3 regions of the Actinocorallia sp. A-T 12471 genome follow, and region 3 is predicted to be linked to each of the others. Evidence: predicted binding sites of a transcription regulator. Region 3 holds the regulator's gene; each other region holds the start of a gene.
What was found. The regulator HrcA, encoded in region 3, represses chaperone genes, less so after heat shock. The targets are predictions, from matches to a motif close to TTGGCACTCTCNNNNNGAGAGTGCCAA.
Positions count from the first base shown of each region.

Region 1: the regulator HrcA is predicted to act here: its motif matches at 2,356-2,382, upstream of groES (co-chaperone GroES).
Region 2: the regulator HrcA is predicted to act here: its motif matches at 1,453-1,479, upstream of groL (chaperonin GroEL).

Region 1 is NZ_JAWZTE010000016.1:1,758-7,813, forward strand. Features, by position in the region: gene R9X44_RS31865 (hypothetical protein) at 1-603, opposite strand, end outside; gene R9X44_RS31870 (class I SAM-dependent methyltransferase) at 1,110-2,282, opposite strand; gene groES (co-chaperone GroES) at 2,478-2,786, shown strand; gene groL (chaperonin GroEL) at 2,879-4,501, shown strand; gene R9X44_RS31885 (sigma-70 family RNA polymerase sigma factor) at 5,342-5,974, shown strand; gene R9X44_RS31890 (DUF5319 domain-containing protein) at 5,982-6,056, opposite strand, start outside.
Region 2 is NZ_JAWZTE010000022.1:2,676-8,731, forward strand. Features, by position in the region: gene groL (chaperonin GroEL) at 1-1,310, opposite strand, end outside; gene R9X44_RS34605 (cold-shock protein) at 1,652-1,852, opposite strand; gene R9X44_RS34610 (MoaD/ThiS family protein) at 2,113-2,391, opposite strand; gene thrC (threonine synthase) at 2,400-3,629, opposite strand; SAM riboswitch class I at 3,645-3,782, opposite strand; gene R9X44_RS34620 (trehalose-6-phosphate synthase) at 3,989-5,413, shown strand; gene R9X44_RS34625 (RNA polymerase sigma factor) at 5,576-6,056, opposite strand, start outside.
Region 3 is NZ_JAWZTE010000011.1:247,684-253,739, reverse strand. Features, by position in the region: gene R9X44_RS27220 (hypothetical protein) at 1-647, opposite strand, end outside; gene R9X44_RS27215 (UTRA domain-containing protein) at 961-1,692, shown strand; gene dnaJ (molecular chaperone DnaJ) at 1,786-2,916, opposite strand; gene hrcA (heat-inducible transcriptional repressor HrcA) at 2,916-3,926, opposite strand; gene R9X44_RS27200 (MBL fold metallo-hydrolase) at 4,048-4,848, shown strand; gene R9X44_RS27195 (DUF3097 domain-containing protein) at 4,885-5,706, shown strand; gene R9X44_RS27190 (DUF4870 domain-containing protein) at 5,712-6,056, shown strand, end outside.

The sequences.
Region 1 (6,056 bases), on a different contig from region 3:
GAGGCCCTCCAGCCTGCCGCCCAGGCCCTCGACGCGGCTGCCGAGGGAGCCGAGGCCCTGGTCGACGCGCTCGGCCATGTCCGACAGCGACTGCTCGACCCGGGAGGTGATTCCGGTGACCGTGTGTTCCAGCTTCTCCGAGCGGTGGCCGAGTTCGGCGAGCGACTTGTCGAGCCGGTTGAACCTGACGGAGGCGGCCTCCATCGCGCCCTGGAGTTTGTCGAGGCGTTTGGTCATCTCCTCCATGCGCTGGGAGGCCGCGGCCGTGGCGTCCGCGATGTGCTGCGCGGAGTCCATGACGGACTGCAGCCTGGTGAGGCTCTCGTCGACGTTCTCGGCGACGACGCCGACGTCGGCCCACAGCGCCGGGAGTTCGCTGACGGGTTTGATCCGCTCGCCGACGGCCTCGAGGTGCTCGCCGAGCCCTTCGGCCCAGTCGGGCGCCTTTCCGGTCAGTTCCTCGACCTGGCCGCGGACCCCGTCGAGCTGGCCGGTGAGGCTGCTGAGTTCGCGTTCCCTGACCTCGCGGAGCAGCCACTCCATGCCTTCGAGCCGCTGGCGGATCTCGTCCAGGACCTGGCCCTGCGACCTTGATTCGTACACGTGGTCTTGCGCCGCCCGGGCGAGCAACTCCCGCATCCGGTCCGAGACCGGTTGACCCCCCGTCTGCAGGAAGTTGTGATTCGTTTCCAACGCATGCCCCTTCTCACGCCCGTGCCCCCTGAATAACCGAAGGGCTCGTGCATTGATGTGAAGTGCTCACTTTAGTGCTTGATCACAAAGCGATAAGACGGCGTTGGAATGCGCTGGGATCATGGATGAAGCGGTAGATCATCTGCTTAGTGAGAAAAGCCGGATCTCTTGGGTTCGGGCAGCTGATGTGGGTGTTCTGCCGCAGGTGCGGCGGGGGTTCCGGGGTGGTTTCCGGGGAAACGGAACCGGGGTGCTCCGGTGCCGTCGCGGGCCGGAACCACGAATTATTGGCCCGCCGGGGAAAAGTGATTCCATTTGCCCGCCGCATTGTTTGCCCTATCCTGAACCGCGCCTTGCGCCGCGCTTTTCGGACGGAGCTTTCAGGCGGCGGTTCAGACGGCGTTCAGACGGGCGCCTCAGACGGGCGCGCACACGAGCGCGACGGGGGCGTCGCCGATCCGGGTGAGCACGACGGTTCCGGCCCGCGAACCCGACGGGCGCAGGTCGCGGCGGAGCCTGTCGAGGTCGGCGGCGAATCCGCGCTTCTTGAGGGTGAGGACGCCGACGTCGTGGGCGCGCAGGGCGGCTTTGAGGCGTTTGACGGAGAACGGCAGCACCTCGTGGATCTCGTACGCGGCTGTGTAGGGGGTGCGGACGAGGGCGTCGGAGGTGATGTAGGCGATGCGCGGGTCGGCCAGGCCGCCGTCCACGAGGGCGGCCGCCTCGCCGACGAGGTGGGCCCGGATGACGGCTCCGTCGGGCTCGTACAGGTAGCGGCCCCACGGGCGGACGGACGGGACGGTTGTCCTGGGGTCGGGTTCGAGGGAGTTGACCTCGCCGCCGCGCAGCAGGGTCGCCTTGCGGACGGGTCCTACCGCGAGCGTTCCGAGCCACAGGGCGGCTTCCTTGACGTCGCCGTCCTCGGAGATCCACTCGGTGCTCGCCCCTTCGGGGATCGCCTCGTAGGCGATGCCGGGGGCGACCTTCACGCACGCGCCGGGGGCCTTCATGGCGAGCGTGAGGAGGTCGTCCAAGGGGGGCTCGTAGGACTTGGGGTCGAAGACGCGGCCGCGCGCGGTGCGCCTGCCGGGGTCGGCGAAGACCTCGGCGAAGCCGGACGGGTCCTGGTCGAGCGCGTCGCCGAGCCGGACGCCGGCGATCCCGTCGACGTCGAAGGCCGCGAGGTTGGCGCGCGCGACGGCGACGGTCAGCGGATCGAGGTCCACGCCCGTCCCGGCGACCCCGGCACGGGCCCGGTGCAGCAGATCCGCGCCGATTCCACAGCACAGTTCGAGGACCGGCCCGGTGAACCGTGACGCACGGTAGGCGGCGACGGCCGACCGGGTCGACTGTTCGAGGCCGCGCGGCGTGAAGTACATGCGCGCCGCGTCAGGACCGAACTTGGCGGCCGCCCTGACCCGCAACCGCACCTGCGTCAACGCCGCGCCGACGAGTTCGGCGGGGTGAGTGCCCCGTAGCCGCGAGGCCGACGCGAGCAGCCCGCCCTCGGAGGTGTCGGCGGCCATGGCCTGGGCAAGAACCTCCTGCCCGGCGGGGGTGAGCAGCGCCGCGAAGGCTTCGGTCTCCATCCCCCAACGGTAGAGCCGGCCCGGTGACAGAGAGTCCGGTTGACTGGTGTCGGGGCACGGAATAATCTCACGACTGGCACTCTCCTGTGGAGAGTGCCAAAGCGACGAGCCCGGTCTGGCACCCGCGACGACAGGCCGGTCGAGGTCGCCTCCTACGTACGTACGCACACTTCACATCCGAAGGGGAGGTTCGACGTGTCGACCGCCACCAAGGTTGCCCTCAAGCCGCTTGAGGACCGCATCGTGGTCCAGCCGCTCGAGGCCGAGACCACCACCGCTTCCGGCCTGGTCATCCCCGACACCGCCAAGGAGAAGCCGCAGGAGGGCACCGTCCTGGCCGTCGGACCCGGCCGGGTCGACGACAAGGGCGCCCGCGTGCCGCTCGACGTCGCCGTGGGCGACGTCGTCCTGTACTCCAAGTACGGCGGCACCGAGGTCAAGTACAACGGCGAGGAGTACCTCGTCCTGTCCGCTCGCGACGTCCTCGCGATCATCGAGAAGTAAGAGCCCTCGGGCTCGCGTCGTCCGCCCCGGCGGCCCTCCGGGCGGCCGGGGCGGCGCGCTTCACACGGCAGACAGAGGGAAAACCCGAAAAAATGGCCAAGATCCTTGAGTTCGACGAGGGCGCCAGGCGCGCCCTCGAGCGCGGCGTCAACGCCCTCGCCGACGCGGTGAAGGTGACGATCGGCCCGCGCGGCCGCAACGTCGTCATCGACAAGAAGTTCGGCGCTCCGACCATCACGAACGACGGCGTGACCATCGCCCGTGAGGTCGAGCTGGAGAACCCCTACGAGAACCTCGGGGCCCAGCTCGTCAAGGAGGTCGCCACCAAGACCAACGACGTCGCGGGCGACGGCACCACCACCGCGACCGTCCTGGCGCAGGCGCTGGTCCGCGAGGGCCTGCGCAACGTGGCGGCGGGCGCGTCCCCGCTCAGCCTCAAGCGCGGCATCGACATCGCCGCCAAGCACGTCTCCGACCTGCTCCTGAAGTCGGCCACCGAGGTCGACAACAAGGAGGCGATCGCGCACGTCGGCACGATCTCCGCGCAGGACGCCAAGATCGGCGAGCTGATCGCCGAGGCGTTCGACAAGGTCGGCAAGGACGGTGTCATCACCGTCGAGGAAGCCCACACCTTCGGGCTTGAGCTCGAGTTCACCGAGGGCCTCCAGTTCGACAAGGGCTACCTGTCCCCGCACATGGTGACCGACCCCGAGCGCATGGAGGCGATCCTCGAGGACGCCTACGTGCTCGTCGTCGAGGGCAAGATCTCCAACGTGACCGAGTTCCTGCCGCTGGCCGAGCAGGTCGCGCAGAGCAAGCGCGCGCTGCTGGTCATCGCCGAGGACGTCGAGGGCGAGGCGCTCGCGCTGCTCGTCGCGAACAAGATCCGCGGCACGTTCCTGTCCGTCGCGGTGAAGGCCCCCGGCTTCGGCGACCGCCGCAAGGCGATGCTCGGCGACATCGCGATCCTGACCGGCGGCCAGGTCGTGTCCGAGGCGATCGGCCTCAAGCTCGACAGCGTCGGCCTCGACGTGCTCGGCCAGGCCCGCCGCATCACCGTCACCAAGGACAGCACCACGATCGTGGACGGCCTCGGCGACGCGCAGGCCATCTCCGACCGGGTCCGCCAGATCAAGGTCGAGATCGACAACAGCGACTCCGACTGGGACCGCGAGAAGCTCCAGGAGCGCCTGGCCAAGCTCGCCGGCGGCGTGTGCGTCCTGCGGGTCGGCGCGGCCACCGAGGTCGAGCTGAAGGAGAAGAAGCACAGGCTCGAGGACGCGATCTCCGCGACCCGCGCCGCGATCGAGGAGGGCATCGTCTCCGGCGGCGGCTCCGCGCTCGCGCACGTCGCCAAGGACGGCTTCGACTCCCTCGGCCTGACCGGCGACGAGGCCACCGGCGCCGAGGCGCTGCGCCGCTCGCTCGTCGAGCCCGCCCGCTGGATCGCCGAGAACGCCGGCCAGGAAGGCTACGTCGTCGTCTCCAAGATCCAGGAGCTGCAGACCGGCCACGGCTACAACGCCGCGACCGGCGAGTACGGCGACCTGAAGGCCGCGGGCGTCATCGACCCCGTCAAGGTCACCCGCTCCGCCGTCACCAACGCCGCCTCCATCGCCGGCATGCTCCTCACCACCGAGGCCCTCGTAGTCGAGAAGCCCGAAGAGGAAGCCCCCGCCCCCGCCAGCGGCCACGGCCACGGCCACGGGCACTAGCCTTTTTGGCCGAAAGGCTGCATTTATGGCCGAAAGGCCGACCCGCTCGCCTGGCGGCTCGCGGGTCGGCCTTTCGGCTGTTCGGGCGCTTCGCGATCCTGGGCTGCCCCTCCGGCCCTGGGGGCCTCCGGGGCAGCCCAGGGCGCCCTCACGGCACCCCCCGCCACCCCCCACCGCGCGGCCGTGGCCAAACCCCCGTGACTTCTCTCTGTGCGGCCCTGACCAACCCCCCGCGACTTCTCTCTGCGCGGCTCTGACCGAACCTCCGGGACTTCTCTCTGCGTGGCCTTGACCGAACCTCCGGGACTTCTCTCTGCGTGGCCTTGACCGAACCTCCGGGACTTCTCTCTGCGTGGCCTTGACCGAACCCCCGGGACTTCTCTCTGCGTGGCCCTGACCAAACCCCCGTGATGTCTCTCTGGGTGGGCCTTCCCGGTGGCTTCTGGGGGTGCTTGTGGTGTGGGGATTTTGGGGGGCGGTGGGGGGTGTGGTTGGGGGTTTGGAATTTGGGGTGGGTTGGGGGTGGGGTTGGGTTTTTGGGGATTTGTGGTGGGTTAAGGGGGGTGGTTATGGCGGGATGCGGTGGGGGTTTGGAAAGGGTCGGGGGGTGGGGGGTTGCGGGGGGTGTGTGAGGGCGCCCTGGGGCTGCCCGGAGGCCCCCCAGGGCCGGAGGGCAGTCCCAGGATCGCGAAGCGCCCGAACAGCCGGCGGGACGGTCCGCGAGCCGCCAGGCGAGCGGACCGTCCCGCCGGCCATAAGCAACGTGACCATTTCGTGGCCGTTATCTGTGAAGAGTTGAACCTTTCGGGTGGGCATAGTGCTCTCGTGACGGAGGCTGCGATCGTCGGGACCGATCATCGGCTTGGGCCGGGGCCGGTCCGTAACGGGGAGAATGAGCCCGATCTGCGGGAGCTTGCGGTGCTCGCGGTTCAGGGGGACGAGTTGGCCACCGAGGTGCTGATCGGGCAGGTGCGGCCGATGGTGGTGCGGTACTGCCGGGCGCGTCTCGGGCGGGTTTCGGGGCAGTATCACGCGGCGGACGACGTCGCGCAGGAGGTGTGCATCGCCGTGCTGTCGGCGTTGCCGCGGTATCGGGACATGGGGCGGCCGTTCGCGTCGTTCGTGTTCGGGATCGCCGCGCACAAGATCGCCGACGCGTTGCGGGCGGCGATCAGGACGGCGGTGCCGACGGAGGATCTGCCGGACGGCCCGGATGAGCGGCCGGGGCCTGAGGAGACCGTCGTCAGGTATCTGGAGGCGGCGCAGGCCAGGGAGATGCTGGGCAGGCTGCCGGCGCAGCAGCGGGAGCTTGTGCTGTTGCGGGTGGTGCGCGGGCTGTCGGCCGAGGAGACCGGGACGGTGCTCGGCATGAGCGCGGGCGCGGTGCGGGTCGCGCAGCACAGGGCGCTGGCCAGGCTGCGCGCGATGGCGGCGGCAATGGAGGCCCTGGAGGACCCGAGGCAGAGCGCGTGAGGGCCGGCTAGCCCTTGCCCTCTTCGCTGTCGATCACGCCGTCGACGTACCCGCGGGCGTACTCCCAGGTGACGTAGTCGAC
Region 2 (6,056 bases), on a different contig from region 3:
GTGGCCTCGTCGCCCGCCAGGTCGAGCTTGTCGAACGCGTTGACCGACGCCTGCAGCAGCGCCACGCCACCGCCGGGGACGATGCCCTCCTCGACGGCCGCCTTCGCGTTGCGAACGGCGTCCTCGATGCGGTGCTTGCGCTCCTTGAGCTCGACCTCGGTGGCCGCGCCCGCCTTGATGACGGCGACGCCGCCGGCGAGCTTGGCGAGGCGCTCCTGGAGCTTCTCGCGGTCGTAGTCGGAGTCGGTGTTGTCGATCTCCAGGCGGATCTGGTTGACCCGGCCCTGGATCTCGGTCGCGTCACCGGCGCCCTCGACGATGGTGGTCTCGTCCTTGGTGATGACGACCTTGCGGGCGCGGCCCAGCTGGTCGAGGGTCACCGAGTCGAGCTTGAGGCCGACCTCTTCGGTGATGACCTGGCCGCCGGTCAGCACGGCGATGTCGCCGAGCATGGCCTTGCGGCGGTCACCGAAGCCCGGGGCCTTGACGGCGACGGACTTGAAGATGCCGCGGATCTTGTTGACGACCAGCGTGGCAAGGGCCTCGCCGTCGACGTCCTCGGCGATGATCAGCAGCGGCTTGCCGGCCTGCATGACCTGCTCGAGCACCGGCAGCAGGTCCTTGTTGGAGGACGCCTTGCCGCCGACGATGAGGATGTACGGGTCGTCGAGCGACGCCTCCATCCGCTCGGGGTCGGTCACGAAGTAGGGCGAGATGTAGCCCTTGTCGAAGCGCATGCCCTCGGTGAGCTCGAGCTCGAGGCCGAAGGCGTTGCTCTCCTCGACGGTGATGACGCCTTCCTTGCCGACCTTGTCCATCGCCTCGGCGATGAGCGAGCCGATCTCGGGGTCGGCGGCGGAGATGGAGGCCGTCGAAGCGATCTGCTCCTTGGTCTCGATCTCCTTGGACAGCTGGGAGAGCTGCTCGGAGACGGCGGCGACCGCGGCCTCGATGCCCTTCTTCAGGGACATCGGGTTGGCGCCGGCGGCGACGTTGCGCAGACCCTCGCGCACGAGCGCCTGGGCCAGGACGGTGGCGGTGGTGGTGCCGTCACCCGCGACGTCGTCGGTCTTCTTGGCGACCTCCTTGACCAGCTCGGCGCCGATCTTCTCCCAGGGGTCCTCGAGCTCGATCTCCTTGGCGATGGAGACACCGTCGTTGGTGATGGTGGGAGCGCCCCACTTCTTCTCCAGCACGACGTTGCGGCCCTTGGGGCCAAGCGTCACCTTTACGGCGTCCGCGAGCTGGTTCATACCGCGCTCGAGACCGCGCCGGGCCTCCTCGTCGAACGCGATCATCTTGGCAGCCATCGGCTCCAGATCCTCCTCGTAGTGGATGCGGAACATGGCGGATCGGGTGGATGCCCGCGACGGACGGCCTCACCCTGCGAGCAGCCCCATGCATGCCACCCGAGAGCCTGACCTCATCGTCCCGACCCTGAAGCTTGTGTGGTTATCACTCTCACCTGGAGAGTGCCAGCACCTGTTTAGCACTCTCCCCCGTCGAGTGCAAGCCGCACTGGTGCTGACCAGCAGATGAACAGAAAATGACCCGCGCCCCCAAAGCGGGGTCGCGGGTCATGTGGGTCGACGCGTTACACGGCTCGGCCTGCTGGGCGGCTCGGCCCCGGCCTGCTAGACCGCTCGGCCTGCTAGACGGCTCGAACCAGGTCGGCCTGGGGGCCGCGGTCGGACTGGGTGATCTCGAACTCGACCCGCTGCCCCTGCTCGAGGGTGCGGTAGCCGTCCATCTGGATGGAGGAGTGGTGGACGAACACGTCACGGCCGCCGTCCACGGCGATGAAGCCGTATCCCTTGTCCGCGTTGAACCACTTCACGGTGCCCTGCGCCATGCCTGAACCCTGACTCGAGCCGCGGCCCCCCTGGACCGCGGAACGGCCGGGGAGTCCACCTCGGACGCCCCGATCCCCGTTCGTGATCGCCCGGAGATCCGGGCGTGATGGGGATGGCAATGGAACATACATGGGTGTATCAGACAGGGGGAATGTTCCGGCCGAGTGTGGCCACCATTGTGTCGCCGTGCACAAATCCCGGGAAACGCGAAAGGGCTTTCCCATTCTGACGGGAAAGCCCTTTCTGTAAAGTCGCTGTCTCAGGCGCCGCCGGCGACCGCCGGGATGATGGACACCTGGACGCCCGCCGGGGTCGGCGTGTCGAGGCCCTGCTCGAACCTGACGTCCTCGTCGCCGACGTAGACGTTGACGAATCGGCGCAGCTTGCCGGTGTCGTCAAGGACGCGCGCGGAGATGCCCGTGTAGTTCGTCTCGAGGTCGGCGATGACCTCGCGGAGGGTGTCCCCGGTCGCCTTGACCTCGGACTCGCCACCCGTGTAGGTGCGCAGGATCGTGGGAATGCGGACGGAAACGCTCATATCTAGACTCACACCAATCCGGTAGCGCGGAACGCCTCGATCGAGGGCGCGATGTTGGCGGACGGCTTGGCGACCTGGGCCACCGCGTCCAGGGTCTTCAGTCCTTCGCCCGAGTTGATGATGACGGTCTCCAGCGACGGGTCGAGTTGGCCGCTGTCGATGAGCTTCTTCAGCACGCCGACGGTGACGCCGCCCGCGGTCTCGGCGAAGATCCCCTCGGTCCTGGCGAGCAGCCGGATGCCGTCGACGACCTCGGTGTCGGTGACGTCGTCGATCGCGCCGCCGGTGCGGCGGACGGCGTCGAGCACGTAGGGGCCGTCGGCGGGGTTGCCGATCGCCAGGGACTTGGCGATGGTGTCGGGCTTGACCGGGCGGATCACGTCGAGACCGGCCTTGAACGCCGCCGAAACCGGGCTGCACCCCTCGGCCTGCGCGCCGTACACCTTGTAGGGCTTGTCCTCGACAAGGCCGAGCTTGATGAGCTCCTGAAACGCCTTGTCGATCTTGGTGAGCTGCGAGCCCGACGCGATCGGGACGACGATCTGGTCGGGCAGCCGCCAGCCGAGCTGTTCGGCGATCTCGTACCCGAGGGTCTTGGAGCCCTCGGCGTAGTACGGCCTGACGTTCACGTTGACGAACGCCCAGTCCTCCTGCTCGCCCGCCAGTTCCGAGGCGAGGCGGTTGACGTCGTCGTAGTTGCCGTCGACGGTCACGAAGGTGCCGTCGTACACGGCGGTGGTGATGATCTTCTGCTGCTCCAGGTCGGAGGGCACGAAGACGGCGCTGCGGATGCCCGCGCGGGCCGCGGCCGCGGCGACGGCGTTGGCGAGGTTGCCGGTCGACGGGCAGGCCAGCACCTTGAAGCCCAGCTCGCGGGCGGCGGCGAGGGCGACCCCGACGACCCGGTCCTTGAAGGAGTGGGTGGGGTTGCCGCTGTCGTCCTTGACCCACAGGGAGCTCAGGCCGAGCGCGGACGCGAGCTGGTCGGCCTTCACCAGACGGGTGAAGCCGGGCTCGGTGTTGGGGATCTCGGCGACGTTCGACGGCACCGGAAGAAGGTCCTTGTAACGCCAGATGTTGCGGGGCCCCGCCTCGATGGACTCCCTCGTGACGTTCGAGACGTCGTAGGAGACCTCGAGCGGGCCGAAACACTCGGCACAGGCGTAGTACGGGCCGAGTTCCACGGAATTGCCGCATTCGCGGCAGGTGAGCGCGGTGGCGTTACCCAGGTTGGGCATGAGTTCGAGGCCCCTCCCTCATCTTCCCTGCGCCGATCTGGTCGCAGGCCGGAGTTGGCACCTGTTCCGCGCCTACGCGCAACGGCTGCGCGGGCTGTCGGAAGGGTTGCCGGGGCTTCGCAGGGCCGGTCCCTCCACCCCTCTGGATGAGCGCCCGTCAGAAAGCGACGGGCGTGTATGAAGTTGTGCCCCGACTTTACCTCAGGTGTCCGTTCCACCGAACGGCCGGGGCGGCCGCCCTGTTGGACCGTGCCCGTCCGGGGTTGGACCGTGCTCTTTTGTGAGTTGCGCCACCGGGCGGCAGGTCAGGGCGCACCTGGTCCGGGAACCGTGTGATGTGCCGTGCGACACTTTTGTCCATGCAGGTACTCGTCGCCAGCAATCGCGGCCCGGTCTCGTTCCGCCGCGCCGAGGACGGCACCCTGACCATGCGCCGGGGAGGGGGCGGACTCGTCTCCGGCCTCGCCTCCGTCGCCTCCGGCACCGACCTTCTGTGGGTTTGCGCGGCCCTGTCTGACGACGACCGCACGGCGGCCCGTCAGGACCCCGAAGGTCGCCTCGACAAGGCGGGCCACGACACCGGGGCCGTACGGATGCTCGACATCCCGGAGAAGACCTTCCATCGGGCTTACAACTCCGTCGCGAACTCGACCCTCTGGTTCATCCACCACCTGCTGTACGCGACGCCGACGGCCCCGCACTTCGACGCGGTCTTCCGGCGCGACTGGCAGGCTTATACGGCCTATAACGCCGCGTTCGCCGGGGCGTTGGGGCAGGACGCCGAGCAGGGCGCGAAGGTCGTCGTGCAGGACTACCACCTGGCTTTGGTGCCGGGGATGCTGCGCGAGGCACGGCCCGACCTGCGGATCGCGCACTTCTCGCACACGCCCTGGGCGCCGCCCGCGTACTTCCGGCTCCTCCCGGACGACATCGGCGCGGCCCTCCTCGAGGGGATGCTGGGGGCCGACCACCTCGGGTTCCTGTGCGACAGATGGGCCGAGGCGTTCCTGAGCTGCTGTGACGAGATCCTCGGCGCGCGGGTCGATCCCGTCGCGGGGACCGTGACGCACCGGGGGCGGACGACGCGCGTCGGCGTGCACGCGCTGGGGATCGACGGGCCCGAGCTGCGCGAGCGGGCGGGGCGCGCGGACGTCGCCGAGCGGATGGCGGCGCTGCGCGAGCAGGTCGGGGACCGGCAGCTGCTGCTGCGGATCGACAGGACCGAGCTGTCGAAGAACATCGTGCGGGGGCTGGCGGCGTACTGGGAGCTGCTGCTGAACCATCCCGAGTGGCGTGGACGGGTGGTGCACCTGGCGTTCGCGTACCCGTCGCGTACTGATCTCGCGGAGTACCGGGCGTACACGGCCGAGGTCGAGCGGCTCGCGGCGGAGATCAACGACGAGTTCGGCACCGACGACTGGACGCCGCTGATCCTCGAGGTCAAGGACGACTACGCGCGCTCCCTGGCGGCCTACCAGCTCGCCGACGTGCTCGTGGTGAACCCGATCAGGGACGGGATGAACCTCGTCGCCAAGGAGGGTCCCGTCCTGTCGGACAAGGGATGCGCGCTTGTGCTCTCCCGCGAGGCGGGCGCGGCGGCCGAACTTTCCGACGACGCGCTGATCGTCAACCCCTTCGACGTCTCCCAGACCGCGGAGATGCTGAACCAGGCCCTCCTGCTCAGCCCGGACGACCGCAAGGCCCGCGCGAAGCGCCTCTCGGACGCCGCGACGGCCCTTCCCCCTACCCGCTGGTTCGCGGAGCAGCTCGCCGCCTTGGACTAAAGACAACGGGCCGTCCCTTCGGGACGGCCCGGAAAAGAGCCCCTGCGGGGCATAGAGCCCGCAGAAGGAGGCCCCTCCGGGGCTCCCCGTGCGTAGCGGGTCCCCGTGGGACGGTCCCAGGGCGTAAGGCCCCCGCGCGTAGCGGGTTTCTCCTGAGCGGGGTCAGGAGTAGGACTCGCCCAGGGTGGCTCGGACTTGTTTGCGGGCCTCGTGGATGCGGGACTTGACGGTGCCCAGGGGGAGGTTGAGCTGGGCGGCGATCTCGCTGTACTCCAGCTGGGAGACGTCGCGCAGGACGAGGGCCTGGATGAGGTCGGGCTTCTTGGCCTCGAGCTCTTCCATGGCCTCGAGGATGTCGACGCGGGAGCCCGCGATGACGCTCGTGCGGCGCGGGTCGGGGCGCTGCGAGGGCAGCTCGCCGGCCTGCTCGACCGAACGGCGCTTGAGCGACCGGTAGGTCGAGCGCGCCGAGTTGGCCACGACCACATGCAGCCACGTGGAGAACCGCGAGCGGCCCTCGAACCTGTGGATGTTGCGCGCCACCTGCAGCAGCGCGTCCTGACATGCCTCTTCGGCGTCCTGCCTGCACGGCAGGAACCTGCCGGTGTGCCGCAGGACGTCGCTTTGGATCAACCCGAGGAGT
Region 3 (6,056 bases):
TCAAGCCCATCCACCGACCCCGCCTCCCACAGCTCCCCACCCGCCATCCCCCACCACCGCCCGGTTCTCTCCCCAAACCACACCAGCACCCCCGGATTCCTCCCCCGCACCCCCTCAAGCGCCCGAGCCCGCCACCCGACAACATCCTCACAAATCTCCCAACACCAGACCCCGTGCCCCACCGCCCCCGTAACCATCTCCCACCGCACACACACCTCAGCCACAATCGCCAACCCCCTCCCCCTCTCCGCCGCCGCGTCCGCCATCCCCCACCGCCCCTCCCGCACCGCCATCCCCCCGAACCACCGCACCACCTCCTCCGAGATCACCGCCCGAGGCCCCTGCACCATCAGCCCCAACACCCCACCCGGCACCACCCCCAACCACAACGCGACCCGCCCCCCACCCCCATGCTCAACCACATTCGCCACAAGCTCCCCCACCACCATCAAACACTCATCCGCCGCCCCCACCCCTCCCAACACCCGCCGCGCCCACCCCCGCACCGACCGCAACTCCTCATGCGACCCCGTCCCGAACACGGCGCCCTCGCCCTGCCCCAACTCCCGCCGGACCCGCTCCCAGAGACCCACACCCTCCGACGAGCCCGCACTGAACTGCTCTTCACCCTTGCGATCACCGCGCATGTTGAAACCCTCACTTTCAGGCAGGACCCATGAGCCGATGAGTCGGCACCGGCTCGGGCCGTTCTGTACTGGATCGACGGGCGCACTGAGGCAAGATGAGACATGGTGAGCTGCCCGGCACAGCGGACCCCGAGATGCACTTTAGGGGGCCTAAAGTCATTGGCAGTGAGCATAGGTGACCCTCCGTGCCGTCGCAATAGGGGGGCTAAAATTCGGCGAAGCAATCTTGGGAGTGGGCGTGGATTTGAGGGTTTTGCGGGAGATTTCGGCTATTGGGGATCCGATTGAGCGGGCTCGGGCGGTGAGTCGGGCCATGACGGAGCAGCAGGGGGTGACGGAGGAGGCGGCGCGGGTTCGGCGGGGGGCCATCGCTGAGGCTCGGGAGGCTGGGCACAGCCTTGACGAGATCGCCAAGGCGCTCGGGGTGACGCCGGGGCGGGTGTCGCAGATGCGGAAGGGGCCCGCCGCCAGGGCACCGGAGCAGCCGGTGAGCCAGGGGCCGAAGGTGATCGTGCAGCGGGCGCTCCCGACCGATCCCGGGACGCGCGGGTCGGTGTCGTTGTTCCTCACCGAGGCCGAGCGGCAGGGGCTCAGGCCGGGGCGGAAGATGCTCTACACCGGGCTTGAGGCGGCGAGCGAGCATGTGGCCGCCGCGCTGCACGTGGCCGACGGCGACGACGTCATCGCGCGCCGCAAGATGATGTTCGCCAACGACATCCCGGTACGTATCGCCACAAGCTACTTCCGCGCCGACCTCTTCGGCGCGACCCGCCTCGCCGAGCCCGAGTTCGTCAAGCCGACCCTTCAGGCGGCCATTGAGGCGCTCGGGTATCGGTTCGGTCATGCTGAGGAGACGCTGACGGCGCGGCCCGCGACGCGGTTCGAGGCCGACACCCTCGAGCTGGACCCGGGCGAGTGGGTCGTTCAGGTGCTGCGCGCCTCCTACTCCACCGAGGGCACGCCCGTCCACGTCCTCGAGACGATCTGCGCCGCCACCCGCCACATCTTCCCCATCGGCCAGGTGGGCGGCCTCGACGAGTTCTGAGCCGGGAACGGGCGCGGCCGGGCCCGTTGGGCCCGGCCGCGGGTGTTAGGGGTTGGTGTAGCCGTCGTGGTAGGCGTCGGTTATGTCGTCTCTTCAGGTGTGGAAGGCGTCGCGGAGGCGGGAGAAGAAGCCCTGTTGGCCGGGGGCGAACTTGCCGGGGGGGCGTTCCTCGCCGCGCAGGACGGACAGTTGCTTGAGGAGGTCTTCTTGTTCGGGGTCGAGCTTGGTGGGGGTCTCGACGTTGACGTGGATCATCAGGTCGCCGCGGCCGCTCGCGTTGAGGTGGCGTGCGCCCCTGCCGTACAGGGGGATGACCTGGCCGGACTGGGTGCCGGGGCGGATGTCGACCTCCTCCGCGCCGTCAAGGGTCTCGACGGTGACGGTGCTGCCGAGGGCGGCGGCCGTCATCGGGATCTGGACGGTGCAGTGCAGGTCGTCGCCCTCGCGCTCGAAGATCGGGTGCTGGCGCTCGACGATCTCAAGGAACAGGTCTCCGGCGGGGCCGCCGCCGGGGCCGACCTCGCCCTCGCCCGCGAGCTGGATGTGCGTGCCGTGCTCGACGCCCGCGGGGATCTTGACCTTGATCGTCCGCTGGGTCCGCACCCGTCCCTCGCCGGAGCACTCCCGGCACGGCGTCCGGATGACCGAGCCGTAGCCGCCGCACTGGGGGCACGGCCGCGACGTCATGACCTGGCCGAGGAAGCTCCGCTGCACCTGCTGGATCTCGCCCCGCCCGTGGCACATGTCGCACGTGTCGGGATGCGTGCCGGCCTCCGCGCCGGTGCCGGTGCACACCTTGCAGACCGTCGCGGTGTCGATGGTCAGCTCGCGGGTGGTGCCGAACGCGGTCTCGGCGAGGTCGAGTTCGACCCGCAGCGTGGCGTTGCGGCCCCTGCGGGCGCGTGAGCGCGGCCCGCGTGTCCCGGCCTGGCCGAAGACGGCGTCCATGAGGTCGCTGAAGGGGAAGCCCGCGCCGAAGCCGCCGCCGAACCCCCCGGCGCCGCCGCCCGGCGCGAACGGATCCGCGCCGAGGTCGAACATCTCCTTCTTCTTGGGGTCGGACAGGACCTCGTATGCCTGGGTGACCTCTTTGAACTTCTCCTGGCTCTCGGCGTCAGGGTTGACGTCCGGGTGGAGTTCGCGCGCGAGCCGGCGGTATGCCTTCTTGATCTCGTCGGGGGTGGCGTTGCGGCTCACCCCGAGAATCGCGTAATAGTCGCGCACTACGAGCCCGCCAGAATCTGTCCGACGTAACGTGCCACAGCGCGTACCGCTCCCATCGTTCCGGGGTAGTCCATGCGGGTGGGGCCGAGAACCCCCAGGCGGGCCAGCGCCTGCCCGTCCATCCCGTAGCCGGTGGCGACCACGGAGGTGGAACGCAGACCTTCCATCTGGTTCTCGGTGCCGATCCTGACGGTCAGGGTAGCCGGATCCCCGGTCTCCCCCAGCAGCCTCATCAGCACCACCTGTTCTTCGAGGGCCTCCAGCACGTCCCGGAGGCTCCTGGAGAAGTCCACGTGGGCGAGGTTGGCCGCCCCCGCGAAGACGATCTTCTCTTCGTTCCGTTCGACAAGGGTCTCAAGCAGGACCGACAGCACGGCCGCCGCGATCGGCCGATCCTCGACCGCGACGCGTTCGGGAAGGTCCTCGACGGCAAGGGGCACCTCGGCGAACGACCGTCCGTCGAGGCAGGTGTTGAGCAGCGCCCGCAGCTGCGCGACGGAATCCTCGGCAAGATCAGACCCCGTCTCGATGATGCGCTGCTCAACCCGTCCCGTATCGGTGATCACGACGAGCAGAAGCCGCCGCGCCGCCATGGGCACAAGCTCGATATGCCGTACCGACGACCGCACAAGCGACGGGTACTGCACCACGGCCACCTGACGCGTCAGCTGCGCAAGCAGCCGAACAGTACGCGACACCACATCATCGAGGTCGTAAGCCCCCGCAAGGAACGTCTCGATAGCCCGACGCTCAGCCGACGACATCGGCTTGATCGTGGACAGACGGTCGACGAACAGCCGGTAGCCCTTGTCGGTCGGTATCCGGCCCGCGCTGGTGTGGGGCTGGGTGATGTACCCCTGCTCCTCCAGGACGGCCATGTCGTTGCGTACGGTCGCCGGGGAGACGCCCAACGCGTGCCGTTCGGCGAGCGCCTTGGAGCCCACCGGCTCGTTGGTGGAGACGTAGTCCTCAACGATGGCGCGCAGGATCGCCAGCTTACGATCGTCCAACTACGCTCACCTCCTGCTCGGGCTCCCGCTGCCGGGCGGGCGGGCCTGCCTGGCACTCCCAGTCTACGAGTGCCAAGTGTACGGTCCACCGGCCCGAAGTCGATGTGCGAGAGTCTGGGGCATGTCCTGGGAAGAGGTCGCCGACCGCTGTTTCCGCCGTAGCCACGGCAGGTTCGAGGTCAACGTCGGGGTCGTCACGGGCCGCCTGGGCACCGTGCTGATCGACACGGGGGCGTCCCTCGCCGAGGGCTGTGAGCTGCGCGAGGAGCTGCGGGAACTCGGTGTGGGCGAGCCGGTGGCCGTGGTGAACACCCACGGACATTTCGACCACTGCTTCGGCAACGGGGCATTCACCGGCCTGTTCTGGGGACACCCCGACCTCGCGGAGTACCTGCGCCGGGAGGTCTGGATCACCATGGCCGCCGACGACCCCGACTGGGCCCGCGACGTCGTCGGCACCCAGGTCCCCCCGCCCTCCCAGACGGTCTCGGCCACCGCCCTGATCGACCTCGGCGACCGCCTCGTGGAGCTCCACCACCTCGGCCGCGGCCACACCGGCCACGACATCGTCGTCCAGGTGCCGGATTCCGGGGTCCTGTTCTCCGGCGACCTCGTGGAGGAGTCAGGCCCGCCCGCCTACGGCGGCGACAGCCACCCCCTCGACTGGCCGATCACCCTGACCCGCCTGCTCGAACTCCTCCCCGAGACGATCGTGCCCGGCCACGGCCGTCCCGTCGGACGCGACTTCGCCAAGGCACAGCGCGACGCCGTCGCAGCCGTCGCCCACGGCGTCCGTGAGACGTTCGACCAGGGCCTCGACCCCGTACAGGCGCTGACGGCCCACGACTGGCCCTACGACCCGCTCCGGCTCCTCCAGGCCGTCCGACGGGGCCACGCGCAGCTCTCCCGCCCGAAGGGGTGATGCGCGTCCGGCGCGGCGCGGGTTAGGGTCGTGGGCGTGCGCAGCAAGGACTATGGCGACGACGTCCTGGCCGGGAACTGGCGGCTGCCCCGCAAGGGCATGATCCCCGAGGTGCCCGCCGAGCGCGACCTCGTCGTGGAGGACCCCGACAGCGGGTTCTGCGGCGCGGTCGTCGCGTGCGGCAAGGACGAGGTCACCCTCGAAGACCGCTTCGGCAAGCGCCGCGTCTTCCCCCTCGACCCCGCGGGGTTCCTGCTCGACGGCAGACCCGTCACGCTCGTGCGTCCCGTCCCCCGTCAGACGGGTCCGGCCCGCTCCGCGTCGGGCTCGATCGCCGTCCAGGGCCACCGGGCGCGGGTGGCGCGGGAGAGCCGGATCTACGTCGAGGGCGTGCACGACGCGGAGCTCGTGGAGAAGATCTGGGGCCACGACCTGCGGATCGAGGGCGTCGCGGTCGAGTTCCTCGAGGGGATCGACGACCTTCCCCTGATCGTCGCGGAGTTCGAGCCGGGCCCCGGGCGCAGGCTCGGCGTCCTCGTCGACCATCTCGTCCCCGGCTCCAAGGAGTCGCGCATCGCCGCCCGGATCGCCGACCCGCACGTCCTGGTGTGCGGGCACCCCTTCATCGACGTCTGGCAGGCCGTGAAGCCGGCCGCCCTGGGGATCAGGGCTTGGCCCGAGGTCCCCAAGGGATTCGACTGGAAGGAAGGGGTTTGCGCCCGTCTGGGGTGGCCCGGTGACACCCGTGCCGCCTGGCGCAGGATTTTGGGATCGGTGCGGACTTATGCCGATCTGGAACCTGAGCTGCTCGGGCGCGTCGAAGAGTTGATTGACTTCGTCACCGCTCCCGAGGAATGACGCCCATGGCACGTCGCAGCCGTCCCCAGCCCACCCCGACCGTCCGCCTGCCCGAGGGCTTCGCCGCGGGCTACGAGGGCGGGCCCACCACCCCGGACGAGCGCCAGTGGGCGCTCACCGCCTACATCGGCCAGTTCGTCCTGTGGGCGCTGCCGCCGCTGTACATCTACCTCACCAAGAAGCGCCGCTCGGCTTACGCGCGCCACCACGGCCGCCAGGCGCTCAACCTCGCCCTCACCACCGGTATCGGCGTCGGCGTCGCGCTGGTGCTCAGCCAGTGGATCCCTGGGGCCCAGTGGGTGGCCGCCGGATGGGTCGTGCTCTCGCTCGGCCTCGTCGTGCACAGCGCC